3 regions of the Providencia sp. Me31A genome follow, and region 3 is predicted to be linked to each of the others. Evidence: predicted binding sites of a transcription regulator. Region 3 holds the regulator's gene; each other region holds the start of a gene.
The links. Region 3 encodes PurR, which represses purine synthesis genes. Its sites were predicted from a motif close to CANGCAAACGTTTGCNTG; they were not measured.
Positions count from the first base shown of each region.

Region 1: the regulator PurR is predicted to act here: its motif matches at 4,013-4,030, upstream of ACLPIE_RS17015 (NCS2 family permease).
Region 2: the regulator PurR is predicted to act here: its motif matches at 2,117-2,134, upstream of purT (formate-dependent phosphoribosylglycinamide formyltransferase).

Region 1 covers NZ_JBKQGZ010000021.1:59,656-65,145, forward strand. The annotation lists gene ACLPIE_RS17000 (sulfite exporter TauE/SafE family protein) at 1-430, shown strand, start outside; gene ACLPIE_RS17005 (MFS transporter) at 627-1,823, shown strand; gene ACLPIE_RS17010 (ArnT family glycosyltransferase) at 1,857-3,545, opposite strand; gene ACLPIE_RS17015 (NCS2 family permease) at 4,163-5,490, shown strand, end outside.
Region 2 covers NZ_JBKQGZ010000002.1:136,627-142,116, forward strand. The annotation lists gene ACLPIE_RS01985 (WG repeat-containing protein) at 81-530, opposite strand; gene purT (formate-dependent phosphoribosylglycinamide formyltransferase) at 897-2,075, opposite strand; gene rarD (EamA family transporter RarD) at 2,204-3,130, opposite strand; gene ACLPIE_RS02000 (aminoimidazole riboside kinase) at 3,288-4,235, opposite strand; gene ACLPIE_RS02005 (glycoside hydrolase family 32 protein) at 4,434-5,490, shown strand, end outside.
Region 3 covers NZ_JBKQGZ010000005.1:147,017-152,506, forward strand. The annotation lists gene ACLPIE_RS05795 (DUF1289 domain-containing protein) at 143-382, opposite strand; gene gloA (lactoylglutathione lyase) at 560-967, shown strand; gene rnt (ribonuclease T) at 1,091-1,735, shown strand; gene ACLPIE_RS05810 (Grx4 family monothiol glutaredoxin) at 1,825-2,172, opposite strand; gene sodB (superoxide dismutase [Fe]) at 2,659-3,237, shown strand; gene purR (HTH-type transcriptional repressor PurR) at 3,829-4,854, shown strand; gene punR (DNA-binding transcriptional activator PunR) at 4,864-5,490, opposite strand, start outside.

The sequences.
Region 1 (5,490 bases), on a different contig from region 3:
TTTTGTTATAGCTTATGTCTTAAATTCGTTCTTTTCTAAGAAAGCGAAATCGGCCTTTTCTAAGGTTCTAGTTGTACCATTTAGCTTAGTCGGTGGTGTGTTTAGTGCTTTATTTGGCAGTGGTGGCTTTATTTATGCGATGTATTTATCGAGTCGCATTGAGGATAAGCAACGTTTTCGTATTACTCAAATGACACTAATCGGGTTTAGTACCTTAACAAGGGTGATCATATTTCTGGTGATGGGCGTTTATCTTAATACAGATATCCTATTAATCGCATTAGCATTTTCCCCCGCAATGTTAATTGGAACTTGGGTCGGTCGGCACATCACATTGAAAATTTCCCGCGAAGCCTTCTTAAAGGTGATTAATATTGTCATTTTAGTATCAGGTATTGCTTTGTTATATCGATACTTCTTTGTTCTGTAGTATTTATTAAATATCAAAAACAGATATGAATATTTGTTTTTTTTAAGATAAATAGCAGAATACATAAGGCGTGCTACAATCTGTTCATGCATTATTTTATTTAATAGTAATACTGTGGTTTTTTATTTTTAATAACAATCTATTCTATGGGGTTAAAATCTGTTTTATTAGGTAAAGTCAACAGATTAATTTAAAAATGAGCTCTGATAATCAGCGTTTACAACACTTTCGACGTTCTGCTTCTTTTGCTATTTTTACGATCACCATGAGCATTGCTGTTATTGGTATCGTTATTGGTTTAAGTATTCCAATGGTGGCACTTAGGCTAAATAACTATGGTATCAATGAGTTATACATTGGTATTATTTCTGCGGCACCTGCACTTGGTATGTTTTTAATTGCTCCATTGGTGCAACGCATTGTGCAATGGTCAGGTAAACGTAAGGCGATGTTGATTGCCACTGTTATCTCAGCCATTAGCTTATTACCATTATTAAGTTCACTCCCTCTATGGCTATTGTTCCCTTTGCGTTTAGTAACAGGGTTAGCAAGTGGGGTGATGATTTGCTTAGGCGAAACTTGGATTAATGAGCTATCTCCAGAAAATAAACGTGGACGCATTTTGGCGATTTACACGACGGTATTCACGGTTAGCCAATTACTTGGCCCCTCATTTATTGCTTATTATGGCGTGGAAGATAAGTCTCCTTTATTGATTTGTACGTTGATCCATTTAATTTCTGTTGTGTTATTTATTTTAATGGATCAAAAGGTAGGTGACCGCTTAGCCAAAACAGCAGCTAAATCTCATTTTTCTATTATTCAGTTTGTGAAAATTGCACCGGGTATTTGTGGTGGGATATTATTTTTTGCTTTTTTTGATGGCACTATATTATCGATGTTTCCAATCTATGGAATGGGAATGGGGCATACTGAAGCGGTTGCTGCTTTAATGATCAGTGCAATACTTGCTGGTGATGCCATTATGCAGTTGCCATTTGGGTGGCTCGCAGATCATATGAATAGGGTAAAATTGTATCGTATTTGCGGAGTGGTAACGTTAGCCGCTAGCCTATTATTACCATTTTTAATCACTCAGCCTTACCTAATTTGGGTTCTCTTGTTTATTTTAGGTGCCACGGCTGGAGCGATTTACACTATCGCTTTAGTCCAAATTGGCCAGTACTTTAAGGGAAATGAGTTGATTATTGCTAATGCCGCTGCTGCCATGCTATGGGGAATTGGCAACCTTTCAGGGCCATTACTGGCGGGGATAGCCACGTCGATTTCACCCTCGGGTTTACCGGTGTTACTTATTCTTTCAGCCGCTGTTTTTTTATGGTTTACGCGTGAAAAATACAGTGCACAAGTATCTGAGCAATTAACGAGTTAGCCACTTGGCAGTGTGTAGAACACTGCCAATGGGTTATTCAATAACGCGATAGACCACAAGGTTCTCACGGTATTCATCAGGTCTATGATTATGCCAGAATAATTCCATACCTTGTGGGGCAGGGTTTACCTGTTTTGATAGTACAATCAACCAGCGGCATTGCTCCGGTTTTTCGAACTTATCTTGTCTTTGATGTAATATCCCAGTGTAATAGTAGAGCATTGGGGCTTCTGACTCGCCAATATTATCGGAAGCCATGCAATCGTTTTTTGTAAATTGCCCTGCAAGGTGTTGGTTTAGGTCAGTAAAAACACTTTCAAACCCTTTCGTATAATCAATCCACCCAAGAAACAAGGTTAGAATAATGCCCCAAACGGCGCATAACCCGAGCAGCCAATTTTTCATCATCTGAAATGCTGGTGATACTAAGTTTGGGATGATTTTATTTCGTGCAAACCAAACGAAAGTAATCAGTAAACCACTGACAAATGCAATTAATGAAAAGTGCATTTGATAACTCATAGGTAGCCAGCGGCTAAAAATAGTCAGCCAGTCTTGCTGGTGTCCCGTTAATACAATGAAATAGCTTCCCCAAAGAAATACAATCAAAACAGACCAGAACACGGTTGCAAACCGTGAAACAAACCGCAGGATTTTCTCGGGAACTGCAAGTAGTGTCTGGGTGCCTAAAACCGCCATAGGCGCAATAAAAGGCAGTAGATACAAGGCGCGGCCAGAGGCTGAAATCTGCAAAAATACAATGCCCAATAAAGGGAATAAACAAAGCAAATATTCGCTAGAGTTAAATAAGCGTTTTATTGGATGCCTTAGAAAATAGACCACAGCTAGCAAGCCGGAAGGGAAAGCAAACAGTAAAACGGCAGCTGGGATGCGAGTTAAATTTGCTTTAGCCCCTAGTTTTTCGACAGAGAACCCCAAAAAACGACCAATATTGTTTTCCCAAAACCAAACTATAAATAAATCTGGGTGATGCAAATATAATTGAATGGGCCAAGGTAAAATCGCCACCAATGCAAGCAAACCTGCAATTAAACAGTGCAGCCAAAACGATTTTGTTCTGCATTGTGTAACAAAGATTGGGGATATAAAGAGGCAGATCCAGAGTACACCTGGAATGAAAACCCCTTTTGAAAGCATGGTGATCACGGTCCCGAGTGAAAGCCAAAACGCAGACATCGTCATTTTTTTCTGCTGTATCAGCCCTAATAGTCCATAGAGACCAATCGTCGCACCCGCCATAAGCGAAACATCAGTGAACATATCATGACTATGGCGCACAACACCGGGCGCACAAGCATAGAGCGCAAAAGCAATCCAAATACGTGCATCAGAAAAAGTATGCACTTGGAAAAAACGGCGTGCTAAAAGTACAAAGAAGGAAAAATTAATAATAGAAAAGAACAAAGTTGCACTGCGAGCTGCATTATAAAGAGGCATAAAACCAGAAAATAAATGAGAGGTGATAGTGGCAACCCAGTAATAAAGCGGGGGTTTTTCCATAAATGGTTCTCCAGCATTGGTTGGAACTAACCATTCTCCCGTTTCATACATAGTTTGGATAATACCAAAACTGTAGTTTTCATCTTGCTTCCAAGGGCTGTGGCTATATATACCCGGCAAGAGATACAGAGTGAGGAAGCAAATAAAAAGCAGTAAAATACCTCGTTGGAAATTGATTATTGTTGTATTTTTATTTGACATGGAAATATATTTTTAGTGTTCGTTATTTTGAGTTTATCGAAATAATAACTATGATAAATAATAATTGAATTTATATATTATAAATAATATTTACTCAATTTTTCATGTGCATTTTTTCTAATAAAAACAAAGAAAAATAATTTTGTTTGCACGGGTTACTTTACCATAAATAAATATTTCTTTAGTGAACCGTTATGTAAGGAAATATTCTGTAATTATATCAATAAAAATAACCGTACAGTTTAAACAAAAGTTATATGAAAGCTAATTAATGATTTTTACCTAGAATATGGGGGCTGAGAATACATGTGACTTTTTTGACATAACACTCCAACGAGGCTATGAATTGATTTATTTCGTCTCTACAAGAAAGGTATTTAAGTGTGAAAAAAGCTAAAAACACTTGATCCATGGTGCATTTTAGAACGATAATTGCTTCCCTCATAATACGTTTCATTCTAACTTTAAAGCCAAACGATTGCGCCATTGTTTTTATTGAGAATTTTTCTCAGATGATTTGATTTTCCAAAAAAAACGTAATCGTTTACGTCAACGTATGCGCTAGGCGTCAGTAATATAAGAAAGCCTTCGTTTACCATTAACAGCAGAGGTACACCATGTCAGGCCAACAGGCTTCATCCAGTTGCAAATTGGATTCATTTTTTAAGATAACTGCACGCGGTTCTTCCGTTCGTCGTGAAATCATTGCAGGTTTAACTACATTCTTAGCGATGGTTTATTCTGTCATCGTCGTTCCTGGAATGTTAGGGCAAGCGGGTTTCCCTACTACCGCAGTTTTCATTGCAACGTGCTTAGTGGCTGGCTTCGGTTCTTTATTGATGGGGTTATGGGCGAATTTGCCGATGGCAATAGGCTGTGCAATTTCATTGACTGCATTTACTGCATTTAGCCTAGTATTAGGGCAACAAATTAGTATTCCCGTGGCTTTAGGAGCAGTATTCCTCATGGGGTGCTTATTCACCATCATCTCAATTACCGGTATTCGCACTTGGATCTTGCGCAATATGCCAATGGGGATCGCTCATGGTACAGGGATTGGTATTGGTCTCTTCTTGCTACTGATTGCCGCCAATGGGGTTGGTTTAGTGACAAAAAATCCAAATGCTGGCCTACCTGTTGCATTAGGTGAATTTACGTCATTTCCTGTGCTGATGTCACTTGCTGGTTTAGCTGTTATTTTTGGTTTAGAAAAGCGCCGTGTTCCGGGGGGCGTCTTACTGGTCATCGTTGCAATTTCAATTATTGGTCTAGTTTTTGATCCCGCAGTGAAATACCAAGGCTTCTTTAAGCTGCCTTCATTAGGTGAAGATGGGTTGTCTCTTGTTTTTAACATGGACATCATGGGGGCGTTGCAGCCAGTGGTACTACCTAGCCTACTTGCATTAGTAATGACAGCGGTGTTTGATGCAACCGGAACTATTCGTGCTGTTGCTGGGCAGGCGAATTTATTGGATAAAGATGGCCAAATTATTGATGGAGGCAAAGCATTAACAGCCGACTCCGTCAGTAGTATTTTTGCTGGTGCAATCGGGGCTTCACCTGCGGCGGTGTACATTGAGTCGGCTGCAGGTACTGCGGCCGGAGGGCGTACAGGCTTAACGGCGGTCGTGGTTGGGGTGTTATTTCTCCTGATCCTATTTTTATCGCCATTATCTTACTTAGTCCCGGCTTATGCGACTGCACCTGCCTTAATGTATGTTGGGTTACTGATGCTAAGTAATGTTTCTAAGCTTAATTTCGATGATTTTGTAGACTCCATGTCGGGTTTATTGTGCGCGGTATTCATCGTGCTTACCTGTAATATCGTGACAGGTATCATGTTAGGCTTCGCTGCATTGGTCATTGGTCGTATTTGTGCGGGTGAGTGGCGTAAACTAAATGTTGGAACTGTAGTTATTGCTGTGCTCTTGGTGGCGTTTTATTC
Region 2 (5,490 bases), on a different contig from region 3:
ATTATTGTTAAATAACATAATAAAAAACGTAAAATATACCTAGAATCGATTATTCTTATAGTTAAATGTGTATATGAATCTCAACGACTAATTGTTATCCATTCTCCGCCAACCCACCAGCTATGCTCTCCATCAGTTTGTGTTTCACATCCTACCCCCACTTTTGCTTTTCCCCCGTTGAACGGATACGCACAATCATAAATTGCCTCAATCACAATTTTACCTGTAAGTGCATCAGCAAAACCTATTTTATTTTCTTTACGAATACGATAAACCCCGTCTTGCGGTTCATCAGGCCAATTATCAAAGTAATAAAGCTGATAGACCTCCAGCCCTCCTTGATCAACCACAACCACCCCTTTATTGGGTAATTCCCGTAAGCAATATTGAAAATCCGATCGAGCATCAAAGCAGGTGATTTTATCTTTCTCATCAGCAGCCCATAAACTAAATTGCTCTTCAAGGTTTTGTGCAATAGCCTCACCTGCAATGACAACAAATAATGCCAAACCAATAAAATACCGAACCATCACTTACCCTCTATGTGGCGATTTTGCTGACCTTATTCTATTCATGCTGAATTTGAACCAATTAATTATAGACAATCATCCATTCAATAGAATTAAGAAAAAAGATAAATGGCCTCTTGAATGAGAATTTTCTTAAGATAACAAGGATCAAGCCAATACGTATTCTTACCATCTATGGTTTATTCAACCAATAAAGCAACTTTATTAACAAGTTATAGTTATTCTGACATCAACCGTTCTTTTAGAAATACATTAATTAGCGGTACACAATTTGCACCGCATTGATCACACCATTATCCCAACGCTATCTAGCAATAAAGGAAAACAAATTGTAGTTAACTGTGAATAAACGTTGAAAATTCAAAATTAACCGGATACTTTTATTTTTTCAGCCGCAGTTTTTGCCTTTATTAGCGCCTGCTCAATGGAATCAGCAGTAGCTAAAGTAATACCTAATCGGCGAGTTCCAGCTATTTCTGGCTTACCAAATAATCGCAATTGAATATCCGTTCCCAATGCGGCATCAAGGTCGCTAAAAACGACATTACTACTATGCAAGTCAGGTAAAATAACAGCCGAAGCGCTTGGCCCATATTGACGAATTAACCCAATAGGTAAACCAAGAAAAGCGCGGACATGTAAAGCAAATTCAGATAAATTTTGGGAGATAAGCGTTACCATTCCCGTATCATGAGGACGTGGTGAAACCTCGTTAAAAATGATTTCATCACCGCACACAAATAACTCAACACCAAATATTCCATAGCCACCTAATGCAGTCACAATTTTTGCTGCGACGTCTTGCGCTGTTTTCAATGCCGCATCACTCATCTGCTGTGGCTGCCAAGATTCACGGTAATCCCCTTTTTCTTGACGATGTCCCACAGGCGCACAAAAATGGATACCGTCCACGGCACTGACAGTTAACATTGTGATTTCAAAATCAAAGTTAACCATTTTCTCTACAATGACGCGGCCTTGACCACTGCGCCCACCTTGTTGAGAATACGCCCACGCTTGTTCCAACTGTTCTGAAGAACGAATAACACTCTGCCCTTTCCCTGATGAACTCATCACCGGTTTTACGATACAAGGAAAACCCATGCTTTTTGCGGCAGCCATAAAATGCGCTTTATCATCCACAAATTGATAATCAGAGGTTGGTAAACACAGCTCCTCTGCGGCTAAACGACGAATACCTTCCCTATCCATAGTAAGAAAAACCGCGTTTGCAGACGGAACCACTTTTTGCCCTTGCTGTTCCAATTCAACCAAGGTTTTTGTCGCGATAGCTTCAATTTCAGGAACAATAAAATCGGGCTTTTCTTTATTGACAATTTCCTTCAGCCCCTCACCATCAAGCATATTAATTGTGTAGCTTCGGTGTGCTATGTGCATGGCAGGGGCATTGTCATATCGATCAACCGCAATGACCTCAATCCCTAAACGTTGGCATTCAATTGCCACTTCCTTACCTAATTCTCCTGCCCCTAGTAGCATGACTTTCGTTGCAGAAGCACACAGCGCCGTACCTAATTGATTCATTATTGATGACCTTATCGGCAAAAAGATTAAGCTTGATTATATACGCAAACGTTTGCCCTTACTATTAATGGGAAACGGTAAAATTTAGAATAGTTTTAATTATTTGATTATATTGTAAAATTAAAACCTTACGTTTCTGGAGGGCCATCACGACCGGTAATGAAAGGTCCCTTGTGAAGTCGTTCAGTATATTGCTTATGTAACATCGCTAAAACACAAAATAGCAAACCAACCCAAATCAATGAAAAACTCACCCCTTTCACCCAATCAAATATTTCATTGAATAAAAATACAGCAAGTAAAAATTGGATCGTAGGCTCTATATATTGTGCCAATCCAATCACGGTAAGTGATGTCCGTTTAATCGCCGCAGTAAAAAACAGCAATGGAATAATCGTTACAGGTGCCGCTAACATATAAAGGACGTGAACTTGCCAATCCCCTTTAGCAACAGCGCTTAAGCCGTTCGACCTTAACCACCATGATATTCCTATTGCGATAGGTAATAACCAAAGTGCTTCTAAAAATAGCGATGTAATCACATCAAACCGAATGTATTTACGAATTAAACCGTATATTGCAAATGCGCTTCCCATCACTAATGCTAATACAGGTAACTCCCCATACTGCCAAATCTGATAGCCAACACCTGCACAAATAAAAATAACAGCCATTTTTTCTGCAAAAACAAGTCGTTCCTTAAGAAAAAGCATACCGAGCAAAATAGAAAACAATGGGTTAATAAAATAACCTAAACTAGCTGCAAGCACTTGCCCATGCGTTAGTGCATAAGTAAATGTAGTCCATGAAATAGCCATAACAGCCGAGCTAAATAAACATAAAATGATTGATTTTTTATCTGCCCAAACTTGACGCCACAAGGACTTATTTTTAATAATTAAACGAATAAAAAAAAGAATTGGTACTGACCAAATAAGACGCTCAGCAAGAAGTTCTAATGGTTCCGCCCCAGGAAGTAAGCGATAAAATAAAGGTGTTATTCCCCACAGAATATAAGAAAAAATAGCCAGTGCTACTCCTGAACGCAACAACATAGTTTATCCGTAATGAAATATGATTAAATAGAATTGATTCGATATCATACTCCAAAATAGAGGAAATAAAACTTACCCCGCCCCCAACATTAGTCAATTAATGAGTCTATATCTGATTAAAAGGTGGCAACATTACCACCTTTAGCAGACAACGCGGTTAAACAACCTCTCGTTGATGTAATGGTGGTTGTAATTTCATAAATTCAAACAATTCATCTTTTGTGGGAGCCGCCGCAATGGCACCTTTTTTAGTGGTTGCTAGTGCACCACATGCCGTAGCTTGTGAAATTATTTTCATTAAGCTCGCTTTTGTTTCTGCAAGTCCAAACTCAGATATTGCCGCAAGTAAGCCCGCCATAAATGCATCACCCGCACCAGTTGTATCAATACTTTCAACTAGATATGCACTAACCGCCATTTCTACTGAAGAGGTAAATACTTGGCACCCTTTAGCCCCTTGCGTCACGACTTTTAATCTAGCCGGGTAATTTCGCAATTTAGCAATCGCATTTTCAAAGCGACTTTCCTTTGTTAGCCACAAGAGCTCATCATCCGAAAGTTTTAAAATGTCAGCCTGCTTTGCATAGTCATCAACAACACGGTGCATCTCATCAGGGGAAGACCACATTTGTGGGCGAATGTTAATATCAAAGCTCAATAAACCACCTGCTTGTTTAAGATCATTTATCGCTGTTGATAAAGTTGTTCGACAAGTATTATGTACCAATGCCAATGAGCAAAAATGCAAAATATCATGACTAAAATTCGGTAAATTCTTTGCGCTCAAAAACTGATCGGCTGAAGGTGACACTAAAAAAGAAAACTCTCGTTCGCCATTTTCATGTAGAGATACTAATACTGTGCTAGTTTTATAATTCTCATCAAATTCCATCGCACTCGTATCAACCCCTAAATCAAATAGGGTTTTCTGCATAAAATGCCCAAAAGCCTCTTCACCAACACGGCCAATAAAACCGCTATCTTGCCCTAAACGAGCAACCCCAGCGGCTACATTAACTGGAGCACCACCAGCACAAGCTTCATACTGCATATTCTGAAGGGGAATTAAATCAATCACTGCATCGCCTAATGCCCAGACTTTCATTGTATCTCCTTTATAAGTTGTATAGCCCTATGCCTATTAACAATGCATACAACAATCACTAATTGCAAAATTTCTACTAGCAAATCCTTTTTGTTAACGTTAACATCGAGTATAAATAAAATAACTCAGAAACGCACCAACTATCTAACCTCATTATCCATTTCATTACCATTGTCAGAAAATGATTAAGGAGCCGTCATGAAAAAGCAGCTTGAATTAGCCAATAACGCAATTCAAACATCAAGAAAAGTCATGGATTTTCAGTTCTATCCTCAATATCATCTCGCCCCATTTTCTGGCTGGATGAATGACCCGAATGGATTAATTTACCATAACGGCCAATACCATGCATTTTATCAACATCATCCGTTTAGTTCTATTTGGGGGCCAATGCATTGGGGACATGCAACAAGCTCAGATATGGTTCACTGGCAACATCAACCGATTGCTCTCGCACCTAGTGAAGAATATGACCGTGATGGCTGTTTTTCGGGTTCTGCTATTAGTCATAATGACCAACTATACCTCTTCTACACCGGACATATTTGGCTAGGTAACGAAGGTGACGACAGCCAAATCATCCAATCTCAATGTGTTGCTGTTAGTGACGATGGTATTCATTTTGAGAAAAAAGGTGTCATACTTCCTGCTCCAAAAGGTTATATGCACTTTCGTGATCCTAAAGTTTGGCAACAAGATGGTAAATGGTGGATGGTGGTTGGTGCTAGAGATGCCCATGACCAAGGACAAATTCTCTTATTTAGTACATCAGATTTACTCAATTGGGACCCAAATTACCAAGTACTAGCTAAAACAGATGACAAAAATGTGTATATGTGGGAATGCCCAGATTTCTTTCCGCTAGGGGATCGTTTTATTGCCTTATTTTCACCCCAAGGAAAAAAAGCAGAGAATTACCAATATCGTAACTTATTCCAAAATGGCTATTTAGTCGGAAATTGGTCGCCAAATTCTTCTTATGAAATCTCACAGCAATTTACTGAACTCGATTTTGGGCAAGACTACTACGCACCACAAACTTTTTTAGCAAAAGATGGTAGGCGTATTGCAATTGCTTGGATGGATATGTGGGAAAGCCATATGCCATCTCAAAAACATAAGTGGTCAGGGTGCTTTACATTACCTAGAGAGTTAACATTAAATGAAAAAGGTAAAATTATTGCTAAGCCCATCGAAGAATTAAAAACATTACGTCAATCTGCAACACATTTACCTGCAACTATTTTAGAAAAGA
Region 3 (5,490 bases):
ACTATAGATATTTTGAATAAATAAAAAATTATTGAAAGATAAAGCCGAAAATTAATTTAATTTGAATAATTTGGAATGTATTAATTATGCATATCAACAAAATGATTGTTTAATTTTAAAGTTTATCTTTCCTCCGCGTGCGTTAAAAAAGTTGTTGTTGAGGATCAATAATATTTTCTTGCGTTACTTTTTTACTTATTGCTCTTAAATAACGTTGGCGACATAAACGAATAATGTTTCGCTTTTCTCCATTAGAAAACTTGAGCCAATTGAAGCGCTCATCACGAGTACGATAACAACCGCGACAATAACCTTGCTCATTAGTTTGGCAAATTCCACGACAAGGGCTAGGAATATCAAAGAACTCAAGTTGCTCAATCATCACTATCCCCCTCAAACAAAAAACATCATAAATGTATGGTATACTCTTAAAAATGAGTATTACCACTGTTTGTTTGAAAAATAAACTGTAATCATTGTATTTTCCAATATATACACGTTATATTAATAGATAAATCGATTCAGGCTTATTATTTATCAGAATGTTAAGAGGTTTTATATGCGCTTACTTCATACTATGTTGCGTGTGACAGACATGCAGCGCTCCATTGATTTTTATACCAACGTATTAGGCATGCGCCTACTAAGAACTAGTGAAAACACAGAGTATAAATACTCTCTAGCATTCGTTGGCTATAGCGATGAAAGTGAAGGTGCTGTCATTGAGCTAACCTATAACTGGGGAGTTGACCATTATGATATGGGAAACGCATACGGTCACATTGCTTTAGGTGTCGATGATGTTGCAAAAACATGTGACGATATTCGCCATGCTGGTGGAAATGTAACCCGTGAAGCAGGTCCTGTAAAAGGCGGCACAACCGTCATCGCTTTTGTAGAAGACCCAGATGGCTACAAAATTGAATTAATTGAAAATAAAAGTGCAAGTAAAGGTTTAGGTCACTAATTAAATGTAAAATTTAGGCAGCGCATTATTCTCCTGCCTAAATTTCATTCTATGTTTGTCTGCAAACTTTTCCTGATTTTGGCATAATATAAATCAATCAGAAACCTATAATCGAAAGTCCTAATGTCTGAAAAAAACAATCCTAATGCCCTGGTTAGTCGTTTCAGGGGATATTACCCTGTCGTTATTGATGTTGAAACTGGCGGATTTAATGCCAAAACTGACGGGCTATTAGAAATTGCCGCTATCACGTTAAAAATGGATAAAGACGGCTGGCTATCTATGGATGAAACGTTACATTTTCACGTTGAACCCTTTGAAGGTGCGAACCTTGAACCATCCGCGTTAGCCTTTACTGGGATAGACCCTACTAACCCACTGCGCGGTGCTGTAAGCGAATACGAGGCGTTACACGCAATATTTAAAGTTATCCGCAAGGGAATGAAAAATACAGATTGCAACCGCGCTATTATTGTCGCTCATAATGCTAACTTTGATCATAGCTTTGTAATGAATGCAGCGGAACGCGCTGGTTTAAAACGCAATCCATTCCATCCCTTTGCAACTTTCGATACAGCGGCACTAAGTGGCTTAGTTTTTGGTCAAACTATTTTAGCTAAAGCTTGTGTTTCCGCTGGAATTCCATTTGATGGCAAACAAGCCCACAGTGCACTGTATGACACCAACCGCACTGCATTGTTATTTTGTGAGATTGTCAATAAGTGGAAAAAACTTGGTGGTTGGCCAGTTGCTGAAGATACTGAGTAAATTGAAATGATAAAAAAACCGTTTTTGATGACAGTATAAATGACTTCCCATCAAACACGGTTTTTTATTTTATTCAGCCTACTGCTAAATTATTCAGCACTCGTTTCGTCTGCTGAGCGATATTTATCAGCGGTTTCTTTAATCAGCGATTGTAATTCACCACGCTGGAACATTTCCATGATGATATCACAGCCACCAACCAACTCGCCATCAACCCATAACTGAGGGAATGTTGGCCAATTTGCATATTTTGGCAATTCTGCTCGGATATCTGGGTTTTGCAAGATATCAACGTAAGCAAAACGTTCACCACAAGAAGACAGAGCTTGTACTGCTTGGGCAGAAAAACCACAGCTCGGAAGTTTTGGAGAGCCTTTCATGTATAATAGAATTGGATTTTCTTTGATTTGGCGCTCGATTCTTTCAATTGTCGTCATTTTTACTTCCTTAGAACAAAAGTGCTGATTTTGCAGTTAGCCCGTAAATAATACGAGTTACTGCAACTTAACAGAATATTTTTGACCAATATAATGTGAAACCTAATTGTTTCATACAATATGCCAGTTTTATAGGGGCATTACTATAGCACTCAAAGATTTAAAAAGGCATCTTTTCTATCTTCTGTTTACTTAAGTTAAAAAATAAGTTTTCTGCTATTTTTTTGCTACATATTGTCCAGCTAATTTCTAACATTATATATCTCTATGATTTTTAAACTGTAATTACTTTATTTTTCTGTTAACATACTAGTAACGTTATATTACCTTTACCCTTTATAGGGTTTATCGTGTTATCATTAATATATTAAATAACGTATCGCCTAAAAGGCGAAATCGTCATGATAAATTGACAATTAATTTTTCGCTCATTTTAAGAGCAAACACCCTAAATATATTGATATAAAAGCAATCAAGGAGTACGCAATGTCATTTGAACTACCTGCTTTACCGTATGCTAAAGATGCTTTAGAACCTTATATCTCTGCTGAAACCTTAGAATACCACTATGGTAAGCACCACAATACCTATGTTGTTAACTTAAACAACCTAATCAAAGGTACTAACTTTGAAGGTAAATCCTTAGAAGAAATCATCAAAAATTCCGAAGCTGGTGTTTTCAACAATGCTGCACAAGTCTGGAATCACACATTTTATTGGAACTGCTTAGCGCCGAATGCAGGTGGCGAGCCTACTGGTAAAGTGGCTGACGCCATTAACAAGGCATTCGGTTCTTTCGCAGAGTTTAAAGCGCAATTTACTGATGCTGCAACCAAGAACTTTGGTGCTGGCTGGACTTGGCTGGTAAAAAAAGTAGATGGCAGTTTAGCTATCGTTAATACTTCTAATGCTGCAACACCAATTTCTGGTGATGACAAGCCTGTGTTAACTGTTGATATTTGGGAACATGCTTACTATATCGACTATCGTAACGCTCGCCCTAAATACTTAGAAAACTTCTGGGCACTGGTTAACTGGAAATTTGTGGAAGAAAATTTAGCATAGTAATAAAAGCTAAATTCTAAACATCAGGGCGAGATTTACTCGCCCTCAGACTGCTGACAAACATATTATGTTTGGCAGCAAGTCATATAGGTTTTGAAAATCAACTAGGAAAATCAATTCATTGATTTTCGGCTGATAACACAAAGCGGGAAAAACCACGCTTTTATCCCGCTTTGTCAACAACCTCAGGGCGAGATTTACTCGCCCTTTTTAATTCGCTCTACTTGAGGTTGAAATAAAATTAGAAAATATGTGAACCAATAAAGATAATCATTGCTAATGAGCCCAGCGCAGCAAGTAATCCGTATTTAACATCTGTATCCATGAGTTCCTCTCATCCAATATAATTGAACTAACAAATAACCGCACAATAACTAGGGCTATTGAGTATACATATCCAAAAAAGTAAAACTAGTGCCTATATCACATGTTATAACATCAATTATTTCTTTCGTTTTTGCGCTAGATCAGACAAAATCGACAACAAATCGCTAAATTATTGCCAGCAAAGGCTCAATGCCTCAATATGCAGGTAATTTTTCACAAGAATTTTTATAGAGACCGATTATTGGTCAGGAGTTTTTTTTCCCCATGGCAACGATTAAAGATGTGGCGAAACGCGCTGGCGTTTCCACCACAACCGTATCCCATGTTATTAATAAAACGCGCTTCGTGGCTGATGATACTAAGGCTGCTGTTTGGGCTGCGATTAAAGAGCTCAATTATTCACCAAGTGCAGTTGCCCGTAGTCTAAAAGTTAATCACACAAAATCAATTGGTTTGTTGGCAACTTCCAGTGAAGCGCCTTATTTCGCTGAAGTAATAGAGTCTGTCGAGAATAGCTGTTATGAAAAAGGCTATACGCTGATCCTGTGCAATTCACATAATAATTTGGGCAAACAGAAAGCCTACTTGCAAATGCTTGCGCAAAAACGAGTCGATGGCTTACTTGTTATGTGCTCTGAATACCCTGATACCTTGATTAGCATGTTAGAAGACTACCGTAATATCCCTATGGTTGTTATGGATTGGGGGACATCTCAAGGTGACTTTACTGATAGCATTATCGATAATTCCTTTCATGGTGGGTATCTTGCTGGACGTTACTTGGTTGATCGTGGGCACCGAGATATTGGTGTCATCCCCGGTTCACTAGAGAGAAATACGGGGATTGGCCGCTTAACAGGTTTCCAAAAAGCGATGGAAGAAGCAAAAATAACCTTGAAAGATGAATGGATTGTCCAAGGAGATTTTGAGCCTGAATCAGGCTATAAGGCCATGATGCAGATTTTAAGCCATAAACAACGCCCTACTGCGGTATTTTGCGGCGGTGATATTATGGCTATGGGAGCAATTTGCGCCGCTGATGAAATGGGGTTGCGCGTCCCACAGGACATTTCAATTATTGGCTATGATAATGTGCGCAACGCTCGCTATTTTACCCCTGCGCTAACAACCATTCACCAACCAAAAGAACGTTTAGGCCAAATGGCATTTACCATGTTGCTCGATCGCATAGTGAACAAGCGCGAAGACGCTCAAACAATTGAAATTCACCCCCGCCTTGTTGAGCGCCGTTCCGTAGCTGATGGCCCGTTTATAGATTATCGTCGCTAACCACATGATTTAAGTCGAAAGCCACTCTGCGTTGAGTGTTTCACTATCCCCAAGGTAGTCTAACAACCAGCTCAACGCAGGTGAGGTGTTTTTTTCAACCCAAGTCAAACAACATGGGCTTGGTGGAAAAGGTTGGGCTAACTCTAACTCAACAAGTTTACCTTCTTCACATAATGGTGCAGCACGGTGTGTTGGTACCATCCCTACACATAACCCGTTGACTAAACACGCCAAACCATTTTCCCAATAAGGCACAACAAGTCGACGTTGATTATCCAGAGCCCATGTATCACGTTTCGGTAAATTACGAGAAGTATCCTCTAGGCATAAGCTAGGAAACTCACGCATTTGGTCATCCGCCAGTTTGCAGTCGATTTTTGCTAATGGATGTTCAGGGCTCGCCACACACATCCAAGACATAAACCCCATGTCTCGAAAACTATAACGCTCACCAATGGGTGATGCACGTGTTGCACCAATTGCAACATCCGCACGCCCATCTGCCAATGCATCCCAAACACCGTTAAATACCTCTGGATGGATATATAACTCGATATCAGGAAAATGCCGATAAAAATCAAGAATTAATTGTTCAGTTCTCTGGGGTTTTACAATGCAGTCAACTGCGATACTGAA